DNA from 2 places in the Streptomyces sp. NPDC006610 genome. Region 2 is predicted to be linked to the other one. Evidence: riboswitches for the same ligand, from Rfam matches in the RefSeq annotation. Region 2 holds a riboswitch; the other holds the start of a gene.
What was found. A riboswitch is a leader RNA that binds a small molecule or an ion and turns the genes downstream of it on or off. The one in region 2 is predicted to bind cyclic di-AMP.
Positions count from the first base shown of each region.

Region 1: another riboswitch for cyclic di-AMP. It lies ahead of ABZY13_RS31780 (M23 family metallopeptidase); the one in region 2 lies ahead of ABZY13_RS15605 (C40 family peptidase).

Region 1 is NZ_JBEXOP010000062.1:16,304-23,906, forward strand. It holds gene ABZY13_RS31775 (PrsW family intramembrane metalloprotease) at 1-1,243, shown strand, start outside; gene ABZY13_RS31780 (M23 family metallopeptidase) at 1,328-2,377, opposite strand; cyclic di-AMP (ydaO/yuaA leader) riboswitch at 2,389-2,546, opposite strand; tRNA gene ABZY13_RS31785 (tRNA-Met) at 2,874-2,947, opposite strand; gene ABZY13_RS31790 (alginate lyase family protein) at 3,021-4,154, opposite strand; gene ABZY13_RS31795 (dihydrofolate reductase family protein) at 4,375-5,505, opposite strand; gene ABZY13_RS31800 (VOC family protein) at 5,618-6,034, opposite strand; tRNA gene ABZY13_RS31805 (tRNA-Lys) at 6,232-6,304, opposite strand; gene ABZY13_RS31810 (amino acid permease) at 6,404-7,603, opposite strand, start outside.
Region 2 is NZ_JBEXOP010000016.1:58,771-66,373, reverse strand. It holds gene bioB (biotin synthase BioB) at 1-428, opposite strand, end outside; gene ABZY13_RS15625 (8-amino-7-oxononanoate synthase) at 575-1,702, shown strand; gene ABZY13_RS15620 (DUF397 domain-containing protein) at 1,751-1,972, opposite strand; gene ABZY13_RS15615 (helix-turn-helix transcriptional regulator) at 1,969-2,841, opposite strand; gene ABZY13_RS15610 (ATP-binding protein) at 3,054-3,515, shown strand; gene ABZY13_RS15605 (C40 family peptidase) at 4,070-4,543, opposite strand; cyclic di-AMP (ydaO/yuaA leader) riboswitch at 4,547-4,749, opposite strand; gene ABZY13_RS15600 (urease subunit gamma) at 5,298-5,600, shown strand; gene ABZY13_RS15595 (urease subunit beta) at 5,614-5,925, shown strand; gene ABZY13_RS15590 (urease subunit alpha) at 5,918-7,603, shown strand, end outside.

The DNA.
Region 1 (7,603 bases), on a different contig from region 2:
CCCGGCGCACGCGCCCTGGTGGCGCCGGCGCCGGCTGGGCTACGCCGCGCTGACCACGCTGCTGGCGATGTCGGGGCTGGTCATCCTCGCCCTGGTCCGCGAGGAGACCGGCACCGACGGGTTCCTGGTCGGCCTCGGACTCGCGGTCCTGCCGGTGCCGCTGCTGATAGCCGTCTTCCGCTGGCTGGACCGCGTCGATCCCGGCCCCTGGCGCAATCTGGCCTTCGCCTTCGCCTGGGGCGCCTGTGCGGCGGCGCTGATGGCGATCGTCGCCAACAGCTTCGCCGTCCGCTGGATCGCCACGGCGACCGCCGACCCGGCGAGCGCGAACACCCTCGGCGCGACGGTGATAGCGCCGGTCGTCGAGGAGACCACCAAGGCCGTCGCCGTCCTGCTGCTGTTCCTCTTCCGCCGCCGCGATCTCACCGGCATCGTCGACGGCGTCGTCCTGGCCGGGATCACCGCGACCGGCTTCGCCTTCACCGAGAACATCCTCTACCTGGGCAACGCCTTCGGCGCCGACCGGCTCAGCGGTGACGGCATCGCCACGGTCACGGCGGCGACGTTCTTCGTCCGGGTCGTCATGTCGCCCTTCGCGCATCCCCTGTTCACCGTCCTGACCGGCATCGGCTTCGGACTCGCGGCCCTCGCCGGGGAGCGGCAGCGGCTGCGCCGGATCCTGCCGCCGCTGGGCGGGCTGCTGCTCGCGATGGGCATGCACGCCCTGTGGAACGGTTCGGCGACCTTCGGCGAGTACGGCTTCTTCGCGGTGTACGGCGGTTTCATGGTGCCGGTGTTCGGCCTGCTGACGTGGCTGGTGATCTGGAGCCGGCAGCGTGCACTGCGCACGGTGCGCGAGGAACTGCCCGCCTACGCCGCGGCCGGCTGGCTCGCTCCGGCCGAGCCGTACGCGCTGGGCTCGCTGCGGGCGCGGCGGCTGGCCCGCGAGTACGCCGGCCACCATCTGGGCCGGCCGGCGGCGCGCACGGTGGCCGAGTACCAGTCCCGCGCGACCTCGCTGGCGCAGCTGCGCCGCCGGCTGCGGCAGGGCAGGGCGGGGGCGGACTTCGCCGTGCGGGAGGGTGAGCTGCTGCGGGAGCTGTGGTCCCGGCGGGAGGTCGCCCGTCCGGCGCTGGAGCACGCGGCGCGCGTCACCGCGCCGGTGGCACCGGTGGCCGTACCCCCGTGGGCGGCGGGGCCGCAGGCGTGGCACCCGGCGCAGTACAACCCGTACCGGACGTGAGGACCCGCGATCGGCAGCCCTGACGTCGGGGGGGTGCCGTCAGGACCGCCGGGGATCGAAGGTGTGCCGCGTCGGCGGCGGACGTCAGGGGTTGAGGCCCTTGTCGCGCAGCCAGGCGATGGGGTCGACGGCGCCGCCGTCGCCGGTGCGCACCTCGAGGTGGAGGTGGGGGCCGGTGACGTTGCCGGTGGCGCCCACGCGCCCGATCACGTCGCCGGTGTTGACCTTCTGGCCCACGGTGACGCTGATCGACGACTGGTGGGCGTAGAGGATCTCGGTGCCGTCCTCGAGGGTGAGCACGGTCTTGTAGCCGTACGACCCGTCCCAGCCGGCCTGCGTGATGGTGCCGGTGTGGACGGCCTTGATGAGGGTGCCGGTGGGGGCGGCGAAGTCGACGCCGGTGTGGTAGCCGGACGACCACATGGCGCCGGCCTGGCCGTACGTCGAGGTGAGGGTGTACGAGGAGGTCGGCAGCGTGTACTGGCGGGCCAGCTCGGCGAGGCGCTCGGCCTCGGCCTTCTTGCGGGCCTCCTCCTCCGCGGCGGCCTTGGCGGCGGCGGCCTTGGCCTCCGCCTCCTTCTCGGCCTTGGCGGCGGCTTCGGCGGCGGCCTTCTCGGCAGCGGCGACGGCCTCCGCGGCGGCCTTGCTCTCGACCTGCTCCTGCTGCTGTTCGGCCTGGGCGATGATCCGGGCGCGCAGGGCCTCGCCGGCGTCGGTGGTGCCCTGGGCGGTGTCGGCGGTGGTGACACCGGCGCCGCTGAGCGGTGCGGCGGCGGTCTGCGCGACGGCGGTGTCGGCGGCGTCCTCGGCGTCGTCCGAGAGCAGGGAGCCGACGTTGGGCAGGTCGGGCATCGAGATCGACACCGGCGGCTTGCCGGTCTGCGCGGTGGCCATGCCGCCCGCGCCGACGGCCGCTATGACGCCGACGCCGAGAACGGTGGAGCTGCGGGCGAGTCCGCCGCCGCGCTGCTTGGCGACGCGGTGCTTGCCACGGACGGGGCGGACGGAGTCGGCGGTGGGGTTCCACTCCTCCCACGGCCCCTCGTCGGTGCGCTGTCCGCCGTAGACGACGGTGTCCTCGGAGCGCGGTGCCGGGAAGAACGGGGCTTGCGGGGCAGGCGGGTTGGACGCCACGTGGGCGTACTCCTTTCCTTCCTTCTCGCCTACCGGGTTAGCTGACGGGTTCGGAGCAGGAAGGTCTCCTACGCGCGTAAACCATCCGTGCCGATACGGCGGCCTACGCCCGATTCACCCCAAGGTGATGGTTCCCCGGTTCCCTTGCGGGATTCGGCGTGTGCGCACGGAGCCGCCTCTTGTGACGGCTGGGACGACCGCGCTGCGTTATCGGACGTTAATAGAACCGGGGCCTGAATTCCAAGCCGTTCAGCTTGATCATTAACGTTCTCGGCCGGGACGTACGGCTCACGAGCGGCGAAAACCGGGCGAGTTGACCCGGGCTCAGGAGCGGACGAGTTTATGACGGTGTCTCAGATGTTACCCGTGCACGGTCGTACGACTACCTGACGTGACCGAGGTGGAGGGCGTGCCGCGGACAGCGCGGTCGGCGCGGACAACACTCAGGGCCGGAACCCATGATCTGCTGATCAGGATTCCGGCCCTGGGCCTTCAGTAGCGGGGACAGGATTTGAACCTGCGACCTCTGGGTTATGAGCCCAGCGAGCTACCGAGCTGCTCCACCCCGCGTCGATGAATCCAGTGTACGCCATCCGCGGGAGCCCTCACGCCAGGGTTTTCGCCGACCCGGACCGCCCGCTCCTCAGCCGCCGGGGTTGCCGGTGTGGGTGAGGCTCTCCCAGGCGACGAAGCGGTGGTCGGTGCCGGCAAGGGCCCCCGGCCGGGCAGCAGCGCTGCGGGCGGCCGCGGCGGGCTTGTCGAGCCGCTGTTCCAGGTGGTTGAGGACGACCGCCGGCGGCGGCCCGGCCGTCCCCCCGCACCGCCGCAGCCCCGCCGCCTGCCGGTCGAGCGTGGCCCTGAGCCGGTCCTCCACCTCGCTGTACACGTCGACGCCCTGGTGCCAGGCGGTCTCGGCGATGTGCGCGGCGGCGGCGAGCGAGGCGCCGGTCCGCCGCAGGTGCCGGCAGTCCGTGCGGGCGGCGGACCGGCCCCGCTCCAGCGGAAATTGGGCGGGGACGTGCTCGCGGAAGCGGCGGAGGGCGGCGTCGAAGGCGCGGTGGTCGTCGAGGAAGACGGCCATGCCGAGGGCGGCGTCGGCGGCGACGAGCTCCCGGTGACCGTCGTCGGCCCGGCCCGGCCGGGTGACCTCGGGCAGATGGACGGTGCGCAGCATCCCCTCGAACCGCCGCATGTACCCGGCCTCCCATCCGGCGCCCGGTGCGTGCCGCACGATCTCGGCGGCCCGCGCCCAGGTCCCGCCGGTCCACGCGGCCTGCAGCGCGGCGTCGCCCCCGGTGTGCCGGCGCAGCCTCTCCGACCACGCGTCCATGATCTCGATCGCCTTTTCGGCGTGCTGCCGCTTGCCGGTGACGCCGTACAGGAGCGCCTGCGTGTAGGCGGCGATCGCGTCCTTTCGTTCGGCGGCGCAGCCGCGCCCGGCCCTGCCGCCGGGGCAGTGGACGGTCCTCACCGGCCGCGCCCGGTGTCGGTACGACCCGTACGGGCTGTCCCGCATGTCGAGGTAGGCCTTCAGCCACGGCTGCCGTCCGGCGGTGACGTTCTCGCGTACGACGTCCAGCTGCCGGGCGTTGACCAGCACGCCGGGGTGGGTGAACCCGGCGTCGGCGGGCAGCGCGCGCACCATGGTCCGTCCCCCGGCGTCCATGACCCCGCACGCCCCGACCAGCCCGCCGGCCAGCGCCGCCGCGAGCCCCGCGCCGGCCACGCCCAGGACCACCCGCCTGCTCGCAACCCTCGTGCCCCTCGTGGCTCTCACAGCCCTCGTGGCTCTCATGGCCCTCATGCGCGCCGCCTCCGCGTCCGTCCTGCCGTGCTGCTTCACCCAGGGGCAGCGTGACCCGGCGCGCGGCGAGGCGCAGCGGATGTTGGGCCGATGGGCGGTCCGCCGGACGGGGAGCGGGCAGCGCGCCGGCCGGACGGGAGGGCGCGCCCCGCCCGCTCCACCGCTGCTCCGCCCCACCGGCGACGGACACTCCTCACCCCGCCAGGTGACGGTTGGGCGCCTTGGCCCGCTCCTCCAGTTCCGGCAGGACGACGACGTCGGCGCCGGCCGCGGCGAGCAGTCCGCTGCCGTCCGCGCCGGTGACGAAGGTGTCCGGCTCCCGCCAGGCGGTCACCACCCGGCGGACACCCGCGTCCAGAATCAGCCGGGCGCAGGGGCGCGGCCGGGAGGCGCGTCGGGCGCACGGCTCCAGGCTGCTGTACACCGTGGCTCCGGCGAGCCGCGGATCGTCCGGGGCGATCTTCGCGAGCGCCGCCTCCTCCGCGTGGACGACCGGGTCCCCGCCCTCGCGCGAGTGCCCGCGGGCCAGTTCGGCGCCGTCCGCCGCGACGACCACGGCCCCCACGCTGAACGCCGTGCGCGAGGGCGGGCACCGCTCCGCCAGCTCGCAGGCGAGCGCCAGCCAGCGCCGGTCGGCGGCCGACGGCAGCTGCCCGGCGCCGGGTGCGGTGGGCTCGTAGCGCATGAGGACGACGTCCTCGATGGCCCGCGTCTCCACGAGCCGCAGCCGTCCGCCCTGGTAGGGGCCGGGTCCGAAGAGTCGGGGGGCGTCCGGCTGCCCGACGAGCAACGGGGCCAGTACCAGCTGGAGTTCGTCGGCGAGCCCGGCCCGCAGCAGTTGCGTGTGGACGACGCCGCCCCCCTCGACCATCAGCCGCCCAACGCCGCGTTCGTCGTGCAGGTGCCGCAGCACGGCCCGCCAGTCGAGGGCGTCCCCGAGGGCGACGACGTCCGCGGCGATCCGGGCGGCGCGCAGTCGCTCGGCGCCGGAGGCGGTCGTGTAGACGACCTTCTCCCCGCCGGTGTGCCAGAAGTCGGCGCCGGGGTCGAGGTCGCCGGAGCCGCTGACGGTCGCCTTGAGCGGGTACGCGGGCTTGCCGGCCGCCACTCTCGCCGCCCGCCGCTCGGGGGAGTTGACCAGCAGCCGCGGGTTGTCGGCCCGGATGGTGCCGGCGCCGACGAGGACGGCGTCGACGGACGCCCGTACCTCGTCGACCCGGTCGAAGTCGGCCCGGCCGGACAGCATCAGGCGGTCGGGGCCGGTGTCGTCCAGGTAGCCGTCGAGGGAGACGGCGGCGGAGAGCAGGACGTGGGGCAGGGGCATCGGCGTATCCACCCGGGGAGCAGGAACGGACAGGACTCGCCCTCAGTCTGACCGTCCCGGCCTCGCACCTGCCGCGGTCCCCCGTCTCGCCCTTGCGGCCGCCTTCGCCGCCTCAGCCCTCCTCCGGCTCCGCAATGTCGACCATCCACTGCACCCCGAACCGGTCCGTGCACATCCCGAAGACGTCGCCCCACATCTGCTTCTCCAGCGGCACGGTGACGGTGCCGTCGGCGGAGAGCTTCTCCCAGTAGCCGCGCAGCTCGGCGTCGTCGTCGCCGCTGACGCTCACCGCGTGGTCGGTGCCGGGCGTGTAGGGCATCCCGGGCGGGTTGTCGGCGCCCATCAGGGTGAAGCCGGCCGGCGTCTCCAGCATGCCGTGCATGATCTTCTCGGCGTCGGGGCCCTCCCCCTGGCCCATCTCGCCGAAGGTGCTGAGCCGGAGCGTGCCGCCGAAGACCTCCTTGTAGAACTCCAGCGCCTGCCGGGCGTCGCCGTCGAAGCTGATGTACGGGTTGAGACGCGATGCCATGATGCCCTCCTGAAACCGCCCCGAACCGGGACGAAACAGCCGAACGATCCGGATACGCGGAGACTAACGCCCCCCACTGACAACGGCCTGCCGGGCGGGCTCAGGGCCTGGTGAGGGACACCGCACGGCATCGCGGGAACGTCCAACGCAGCAGCGCCCCGGCCTGTTCGTGAACCAGGCCGGGGCGCTGTGAGGTGTAGGCCCTGTGGGACTCGAACCCACAACCAATGGATTAAAAGTCCACTGCTCTGCCAATTGAGCTAAGGGCCCAGGCGATGTTGCCTCCCCGAGCATAGCCGGACGACGCCCTGTCGCCGATCGGGTATCGGACAACGCGCTGTCTCCGCGTCGGCGGCAGGGCCTCGGGGGTCACGGGTCGGCCGGTTCCGGGGCCGTGACGCGGGGTCCGGCGTGGGCGCGGGCGCGGGGGTGGTCGGGGTTGAGGAACCAGTGGCGCGCCGAGGCCAGCCACCAGGTCGCGGCGAAGCCGAGGACGACCAGGACGGCGACGGGGGCGTAGTTGAAGGTCTCCGGGGTGACCGGGGAGACCTGCGGCAGCATGAACAGGACCGTGATCACGCCGACCCAGGCCACCGCCACCACGCCGATCGCCCGGGACCAGCGGCCCAGGTGCCAGGGGCCCCGTTCGAAGGCGTCGCCCTTGCGCAGGCGCAGCAGGGTGGGGATGACGTAGGCGATGTAGAGGCCGATCACGGCGATCGAGGTGACGGCCGCGTAGGCGGTGACGTTGATCAGGTACGGCAGGCCGAGCGCGAGGGCGCCGCCCGCGGCGAGCCACACCGCGGCCACGGGCGTTCTGGTGCGGGGGCTGACCGTGTGCCAGACGTGGGAGAAGGGCAGTGCGCCGTCGCGGGAGAAGGCGTAGATCATGCGGCTGTTGGCCGTCACCGACGCCATCCCGCAGAACAGCTGCGCGCCGATCACGACGAGCAGCAGCAGCTTGCCCGCGGTGGCGCCGAGGGCGTCGAGGAGGATCTGGGCGGGCGGGGCGCCGGTCGCGGAGGTGCGGGCGCCCTCGTAGGACTGGATGGCGAAGGTGAAGCCGAGCAGCAGCACGAAGCCCGCGATCCAGGACGTCCAGATGGAGCGGACGATGCCCTTCGGGCCGGCCGTGGAGGCGTCGCGGGTCTCCTCGGTCATGTGCGCGGAGGCGTCGTACCCGGTGAAGGTGTACTGCGCCATCAGGAGGCCGAGGGCGACGACGTAGGCGCTGCTGCCCCAGCCCGTGTTGTTGACGAACTCGCCGAAGACGAACGACGCGGACCGGTGCTCGTCCGGCACGAAGGTCAGCGCGCCGACGATCACCGCGACGCCGAGCACGTGCCACCACACGCTGACGCTGTTGAGGAGGGCGACGATCCGGACGCCGAACGTGTTCAGCAGGCCGTGCAGGACGAGGATCCCGGCGAAGAGGAGGATCGTGCGGCCCGGGGTGACCTCCCAGCCGAACTGGAGGTTCAGATAGGCCCCGAGGAAGGACGCCGCGCCGAAGTCGATGCCGGCCGTCACGGCGACCTGGCCGAGCACGTTGAACCAGCCCGTGAACCA
Region 2 (7,603 bases):
GCGCACACCTCGACGCCCTCGTTCTGCTCCTTGATCGTCCTGATCGTCTCGGAGACCCGGTCCACGTCCCGGTCGGTCGGGCCGCGCCCGCTGGCGACCAGGCAGACCCGCTTGGCGCCCCCGGCGAGCCCCGCGGCGGCGGCCTCGGAGGCCTCGCCGGGCTTGAGCCAGGTGTACTTGAGGATGCCGGCCGTGGAACCGAGCCGCTGGGAGCAGTACGAGCAGTCCTCGGGACACAGGCCCGACTTCAGGTTCACCAGGTAGTTCAGCTTCACCCGGCGGCCGAACCAGTGGCGGCGCACCTTGCCGGCCGCGGCCACCACGTCGAGCACGTCGTCATCGGAAGTGGCGAGGACGGCGAGTGCTTCCTCGCGGGTCGGCAGCTCGCGCCGAAGCCCCTTGTCCACCAGCGTGTTCAGCAGGTCCATGAGAGGCGATCCTGTCCTAAGAGTGCCCCCCGGGCCAAGGAGAGTTCGCACAACGCGGGCCATTCGGTGTGTGTGCCTTGCCACACACTGACCTGTGGACAGTCCCGTTAGTGTCTGTTCATTGCCTACAAATTCCCGGAGGAGCCATGGCGTTCGGCTGGATCGACGACCAGGCGGCCGCGCGCCGCCGCGCCGGACTCGTCCGGACCCTGCGTCCCCGGCCCGCCGGCTCGCCGCTGCTGGACCTGGCGAGCAACGACTACCTGGGCCTCGCCCACCATCCCGAGGTGGTCGAGGGCGCCGCGCGGGCCGCCCGGACCTGGGGCGGCGGGTCGACCGGCTCCCGGCTGGTCACCGGCACCACCGAACTGCACACCGAACTCGAGCGCGAACTGGCCGCCTTCTGCGGTTTCGAGGCCGCCCTCGTCTTCTCCTCCGGCTACGCGGCCAACCTCGCCGCGGTCACCGCGCTCGCCCCGCACGGGTCGCTGATCGTCTCCGACGCGGGCAACCACGCCTCGCTGATCGACGGCTGCCGGCTGGCCCGCGGCGCCACGCAGGTCGTCGCGCACGCCGACCCGGAGGCGGTGCGCAAGGCGCTCGGCACGCACGACGGGCCCGCCGTCGCGGTGTCCGACACGGTGTTCTCGGTCGACGGCGACGCGGCCCCGCTCGCCGGCCTCGCCGAGGCGTGCCGGGCGCACGGGGCCGGGCTGGTCGTCGACGACGCCCACGGCCTCGGCGTGCTCGGCGACGGCGGTCGGGGCGCCCCGTACGCGGCGGGGCTCGCGGGCGCGGACGACGTCGTCGTGACGGTCACCCTGTCCAAGTCGCTCGGCAGCCAGGGCGGGGCGGTGCTCGGCCCGGGCCGGGTGATCGACCACCTGGTCAACACGGCCCGGACCTTCATCTTCGACACGGGTCTCGCCCCGGCGGCGGCGGGCGCGGCGCTGGCGGCGCTGCGTCTGCTGCGGGGCGAGCCGGAGCGGGCGGCACGTGCCCGCGCGGTGGCGGCGCACCTGCACGCCCGGCTGACGGAGCTGGGACTCGAGGCGGTGCGGCCGGACGCCGCCGTGGTGTCCGTGCGCGCACCGTCCCCGGAGAGCGCCGTGCGGTGGGCCGCCGACTGCCGGGAGGCGGGACTGGCCGTGGGCTGCTTCAGGCCTCCTTCCGTGCCCGACGGCATCTCCCGGATCCGGCTGACGGCCCGCGCGGACCTCTCCGGGGATCGGATCGAACGCGCTGTACGGGTCATCGGCGCGACGCGACCATGAGTCGGCGTACCACGGTCGCGCACCGCGCCGGGGGGAACGGGCGGGGGATCAGAGGGTGGCCGTGAAACCCGCCCAGCTCTCGGGGGAGAAGAGCAGCGCGGGTCCTTCCGGGTCCTTGGAGTCGCGCACGGCGAGCAGCCCGGACCAGGGGCCGCTCGACGGGCGCGCAGTCTCGACGCAGTTGTTCGCCCCGGTGCTGTAGCTGCTGCGCAGCCACAGCACGGGATGGAGTCGGGTGCTGGAAGGAAGGGTCCGAGGCAGTGCGGTCATGGTGCCTCCTTACGCGCCGGCAATATCCCGGCGATGTAATCCAACGAGTCCTCGGGCGAAAGGGCGTGGATCTGCAGCGTGCTGAAGGCCTCCGTGTAGGCCTCCAGGTCTTCTTTCCGTTCGAGATAGAGGCTACTCGTCAAGTGGTCAAGAACAACCACGTCCAGATCAGAAGTGCTCGCAAACGAGAAGATAACAAAAGGTCCGGTGATCCCGATGTGCGCACCGGCCGCAAACGGCAGTACTTGTAGACGGACTTGGGGAAGTCGGGCCGCCTGCAGGAGCCGTTCCAGCTGACGGGCCATGACCTGCGGACCGCCGACCTCGCGCCGCAGCACCGCCTCGTCCAGTACGGCGCTCAGCTCCAGCGGCGGCTCGCAGCGCAGCACGTCCTGCCGGGCCAGCCGTACCTCCACGAGGGCGTCGAGACGGTCCTCCGACAGCCCTTCGACGGCGGCCCGCGTCACCGCGCGGGCGTACTCCGGGGTCTGCAGGAGGCCCGGCACCACCGAGGTCTCCAGCGTGCGCATGGCCGTGGCCTGGGACTCCAGGCTGATGAAGTCGCGGTACGTGGGCGGCAGCACCCCGCGGTAGGCGTGCCACCAGTGATCCCTGCCGTGCGCCCGGCCGGAGCCCGCCAGCATCAGCAGCACCTCGCGCAACTGCGGATCCGTCACGCCGTAGGCGTCCAGCAGCAGTCTCAGATCGGCCGGTTTCACCCCGCTCTGGCCGGTCTCGATCCGGCTCACCTTCGACTGGTGCCAGCCCACCAGGTGGGCCGCCTCACCGCTCGTGAGCCCCGCGCGGGCGCGCAGTTCGCGTAATTCTGCGCCCAGTTTCCGGCGGCGTACCGCGGGACCGTGTTGCATGGGCAACTCCTTACTCCTTCCGAGTCGCCCAAAAACGCTCTGCCGTCGCAGAGTTCACCGCTTCGAGCGACAGATATATGCATTACTCGGTGGATCGCCACCGTGACCGGCGCGGTGATGGCAGTCTGGCGGACAAGCACCAGTCCGGGACCGTACTCGAACCATCCGCTCCGTGCCGGACTCCGGTCCCGCGGGAAAGGGGCGACGTCGCCATGGCAGACCGTCTGGAAGCATCCGTCACTCTGCCGAGCGAGCCCGCCTCGGTCTCGGCCGCCCGCGCCTACGTGGTCGGCACGCTGGCGGAATGGGGTCTGTCGCCGGACACGGACGCGGCCGACACCGTGCGGCTCATCGTCTCCGAACTCGCCACCAACGCCGTACAGCACACCTTCGGGCTGTCACCCACCTTCCGGGTGGACATCGAACTGGCCCGTGACGAACACCTGCGCATCGGGGTGACCGACAGCCACCCGAGATTCCCGAAACGGCTGCCGGCGGCGGTGCAGCAGGACAACGGACGCGGCCTGGCCATCATCCGCTGCCTGACCGCCGAGCACGGCGGCCGCCTGCGGGTGCGCCCGACGCGGGAGGGCGGCAAGACGGTGGCGATCGAGATCCCGTGGACGACGACACCGCCCCGTGCGTTGCCGACGGCGGGGCAGCAGGGGTCGTAGCGGGGCCTTGGGCCGCGAGCGCCCGGCGGGGCGTGGTGGGGAGGGTGCGTCCCTGGGGAACGGGCCTCGCCCGTCACCGGGGGCGGGTGCGTCCGGCGGAGGGGAACTCCGAGCCAGGGCCCGTGGGGGCGCGGCGACGGGTCTGCCTGCGAGCGGGGCGGGCGGACGCGTCCGGCGGCGGCCCGGGGCTGCCGGGCCGTGCCGACCGCACCCGCGCGGGGGAGCCGTGCCGTCTCGGGCGCCGAGCGGTCTTGGTGGGCATCGCCTCACGAGAGGTGCGGGCAGACGGGCGTCGCAGGAGCCGCGCGGCGGAGGCGGGCGCGTACTGCGCGCACCGGACGGACGAATCCGCGCGGGTCACCCGTGGTGGTCGGCTCTCTCCATGTGCCGCAGGCCCGCCCGCGTGGCCGCGGAGCGGGCGTCGTTCCGTCCGAGGCGAGCCCGTGGGCAGGCGAGCCCGTGGGCACGGCCCCGGCGCCCCGGGGCCCTTGCCCGGGCTCCGGGGCGGGGCCGGGCGGTGGCGGCCCGGTCGGGGCCCGCCACCGCCCGGCGGGTCAGGCCACTCGGCCGTACCACACGCTCTTCGTCCAGATCTTCTGCAGACGCACCACGTCCCCCGTCTTCGGGGCGTGCCAGATCTTGCCCTTACCGGCGTAGATGCCCACGTGGTAGACGTACGAGCCCGAGTGGAAGAACACCAGGTCGCCGGCCTTGCGGCTGCGGGCCGGGATGTGGCGGGTCTTGTTGTACTGCTGCGCCGCGGTGCGCGGCAGCTTCTTGCCCGCCTTCTTGTACGAGTACAGCGTCAGCCCCGAGCAGTCGAACCGGCGCGGCCCGGTGGCCCCGTACCGGTACGGGGCGCCCTTCTTCGAGGCCGCCACCTGGAGGGCCTTCGTCGCCGGCGTGGCGGCGGCGGCCTCCGAGGCGACCCCCGGGACCACCACGGAGCCGCCCATCGCGGCCAGTGTGAGCGCCGAGGCCGTTCCGGCGCGTGCCATGAGCGACGGGACACGATTGAGCGCGGTCATGCGCAACCCTTCGTCAGCCGCCTGTGAAGGATGACCTGTCGGATTCGGGCTGGCGAAGTTGCCCGGCCGCGCTGGCGCGGCTTCACCCCAAGGGCTGCTCGGAACCTGGGTCCCGGCGGCCCGTCTTGCTCGGGTCCTCCACTCCTGCCGATCCACTCCTGTCGACCGGTCATCCGGGCGGCGGCAGGACTCGGCGTCCGCCCGGATCGCCCCGCCGCGGTGGCGGGGGCTTGTCGTCAGTCACGGATCTTGACTCACGGATGTCCGAAAAACCCAGTGGAACCGGGACTTTGTGGTCTTACTCTCACTCACCCGTTCGGGTGGACAGTCTGGTGTGCGAACGTCTGTCAAGACCGCCACGCACCCCCGGACCAGCGGTGGAACACTCGATTCCGCCCCGAAAGCACGTCCGTTGCGCAACCGGAGACGTTCCGAAAAAGGGCCCGCGAATACTCCGGTCGGGGGTAACCCTTTCGGTCCGTTTCAACTCCCGCCCGCACGGGCGCTCATGACGGCCCGGACGACGCGGTCCGGTCCGGCGGTGCGTCACCTGTCGGAGCGTGAAGTCCGGTCAGCCCGGGCAGGCCGGGGCACCCCGGGCGAGCCGGGGCGGCGCCGGTCGCGCCCGCGCTCGGTTAACGCGCCGGAAACCCGTGCCGATTAGCCTGCCCCCTCACGCCACCAGGCAACTTGCCCGATGGCCGCGGCAACCGGGACCCGCACGGCGCCCGGAGCGAGGATGTGAGGTGGGACGTTGCAACTGACCCCGCACGAGCAGGAGAGGCTGCTGATCCACGTCGCGGCCGACGTGGCCGCCAAGCGCCGGGCGCGCGGACTTCGGCTCAACCACCCCGAGGCCGTCGCCCTCATCACCTCGCACATCCTCGAGGGCGCGCGCGACGGCCGCACCGTCGCCGAACTCATGGCGTCCGGACGCCGGCTGCTCACCCGTGACGACGTCATGGAGGGCGTGCCCGAGATGATCCACGACGTCCAGGTCGAGGCGACGTTCCCCGACGGCACCAAGCTCGTCACCGTCCACGACCCGATCGTCTGAGGGGGAGCGCCCGATGATTCCCGGAGAGATCCTGTTCGCCGACGGGCCGATTGCGTACAACGAGGGCCGCGAGGTCACCCGGACGACCGTCCTCAACGCCGCCGACCGGCCCGTCCAGGTCGGCTCCCATTACCACTTCGCCGAGGCCAACCCCGGTCTGGAGTTCGACCGCGCCGCCGCGCGCGGCAAGCGGCTGAACGTCGCCGCCGGCACCGCCGTCCGCTTCGAGCCCGGCATCCCCGTCGAGGTGGAACTCGTCCCGCTGGCCGGCGCCCGGATCGTGCCCGGACTGCGCGGGGAGACCGGAGGGGCCCTCGATGCCTGAGATCTCGCGTGCCGCGTACGCCGACCTGTTCGGCCCGACCACCGGCGACCGCCTCCGGCTCGCCGACACCGACCTGCTGATCGAGATCGAGGAGGACCGCTGCGGCGGTCCCGGCCGGGCCGGCGACGAGGCGGTGTTCGGCGGCGGCAAGGTCATCCGCGAGTCCATGGGCCAGTCGCGGGCCACACGCGCGGACGGCGCCCCGGACACCGTGATCACCGGGGCCGTGATCGTCGACCACTGGGGCGTCGTCAAGGCCGACGTCGGCATCCGCGACGGGCGGATCACCGGCATCGGCAAGGCGGGCAACCCCGACACCATGGACGGGGTCCACCCCGAACTGGTCATCGGCCCCGAGACGGAGGTCGTCGCGGGCAACGGACGCATCCTCACCGCGGGAGCCGTCGACGCGCACGTGCACTTCATCTGCCCGCAGATCGCCGACGAGGCCCTCGCCTCCGGCGTCACGACCCTCGTCGGCGGCGGCACCGGCCCCGCCGAGGGCTCGAAGGCGACCACCGTCACCCCCGGCCCCTGGCACCTCGCCCGGATGCTGGAGGCGATGGAGGCGTACCCGCTCAACATCGGCCTCCTCGGCAAGGGCAACACCGTCTCCCACGAGGCGATGCTCTCCCAGATCCGCGGCGGCGCGCTGGGCCTGAAGCTGCACGAGGACTGGGGCTCCACCCCGGCCGTCATCGACGCCGCCCTCACCGTCGCCGAGCGGACCGGCATCCAGGTCGCCATCCACACGGACACCCTGAACGAGGCCGGTTTCGTCGGCGACACGCTCGCCGCCATCGCCGGACGCGGCATCCACGCGTACCACACCGAGGGCGCGGGCGGCGGTCACGCGCCCGACATCATGACCGTCGTCTCCGAACCGCACGTCCTGCCGAGCTCCACGAACCCGACGCGGCCCTTCACCGTCAACACCGCCGAGGAACACCTCGACATGCTGATGGTCTGTCACCACCTCAACCCGGCCGTCCCCGAGGACCTCGCGTTCGCCGAGTCGCGCATCCGGCCCTCCACCATCGGCGCCGAGGACATCCTGCACGACCTGGGCGCGATCTCGATCATCTCCTCCGACTCCCAGGCCATGGGCCGGGTCGGCGAGGTGATTTTGCGGACCTGGCAGACCGCCCATGTGATGAAGCGCCGGCGCGGTGCGCTGCCCGGCGACGGCCGCGCCGACAACCACCGCGTACGTCGCTATGTCGCCAAGTACACGATCAACCCGGCGCTCGCGCAGGGCCTCGCCCACGAGATCGGCTCGGTGGAGAGCGGCAAGCTCGCCGACCTGGTGCTGTGGGAGCCGGCGTTCTTCGGCGTCAAGCCGCTCCTGGTCGTCAAGGGCGGGCAGATCGCGTACGCGCAGATGGGCGACGCCAACGCCTCCATCCCGACGCCCCAGCCGATCCTGCCCCGGCCGATGTACGGGGCGATCGGGCGGGCCCCGGCCGCGAACTCGTTCAACTTCGTCGCGCCGCCGGCCCTGGAGGACGGGCTGCCGGAGCGGCTCGCGCTCGGCAAGCGGTTCGTCGCCATCGAGTCGACCCGCGGCGTGACCAAGGCCGACATGCGCGAGAACGACGCCCGGCCCGAGGTGCGCGTCGACCCCGACAGCTTCGCCGTGCACATCGACGGCGAACTGGTCGAGGCCACCCCGGCGGCC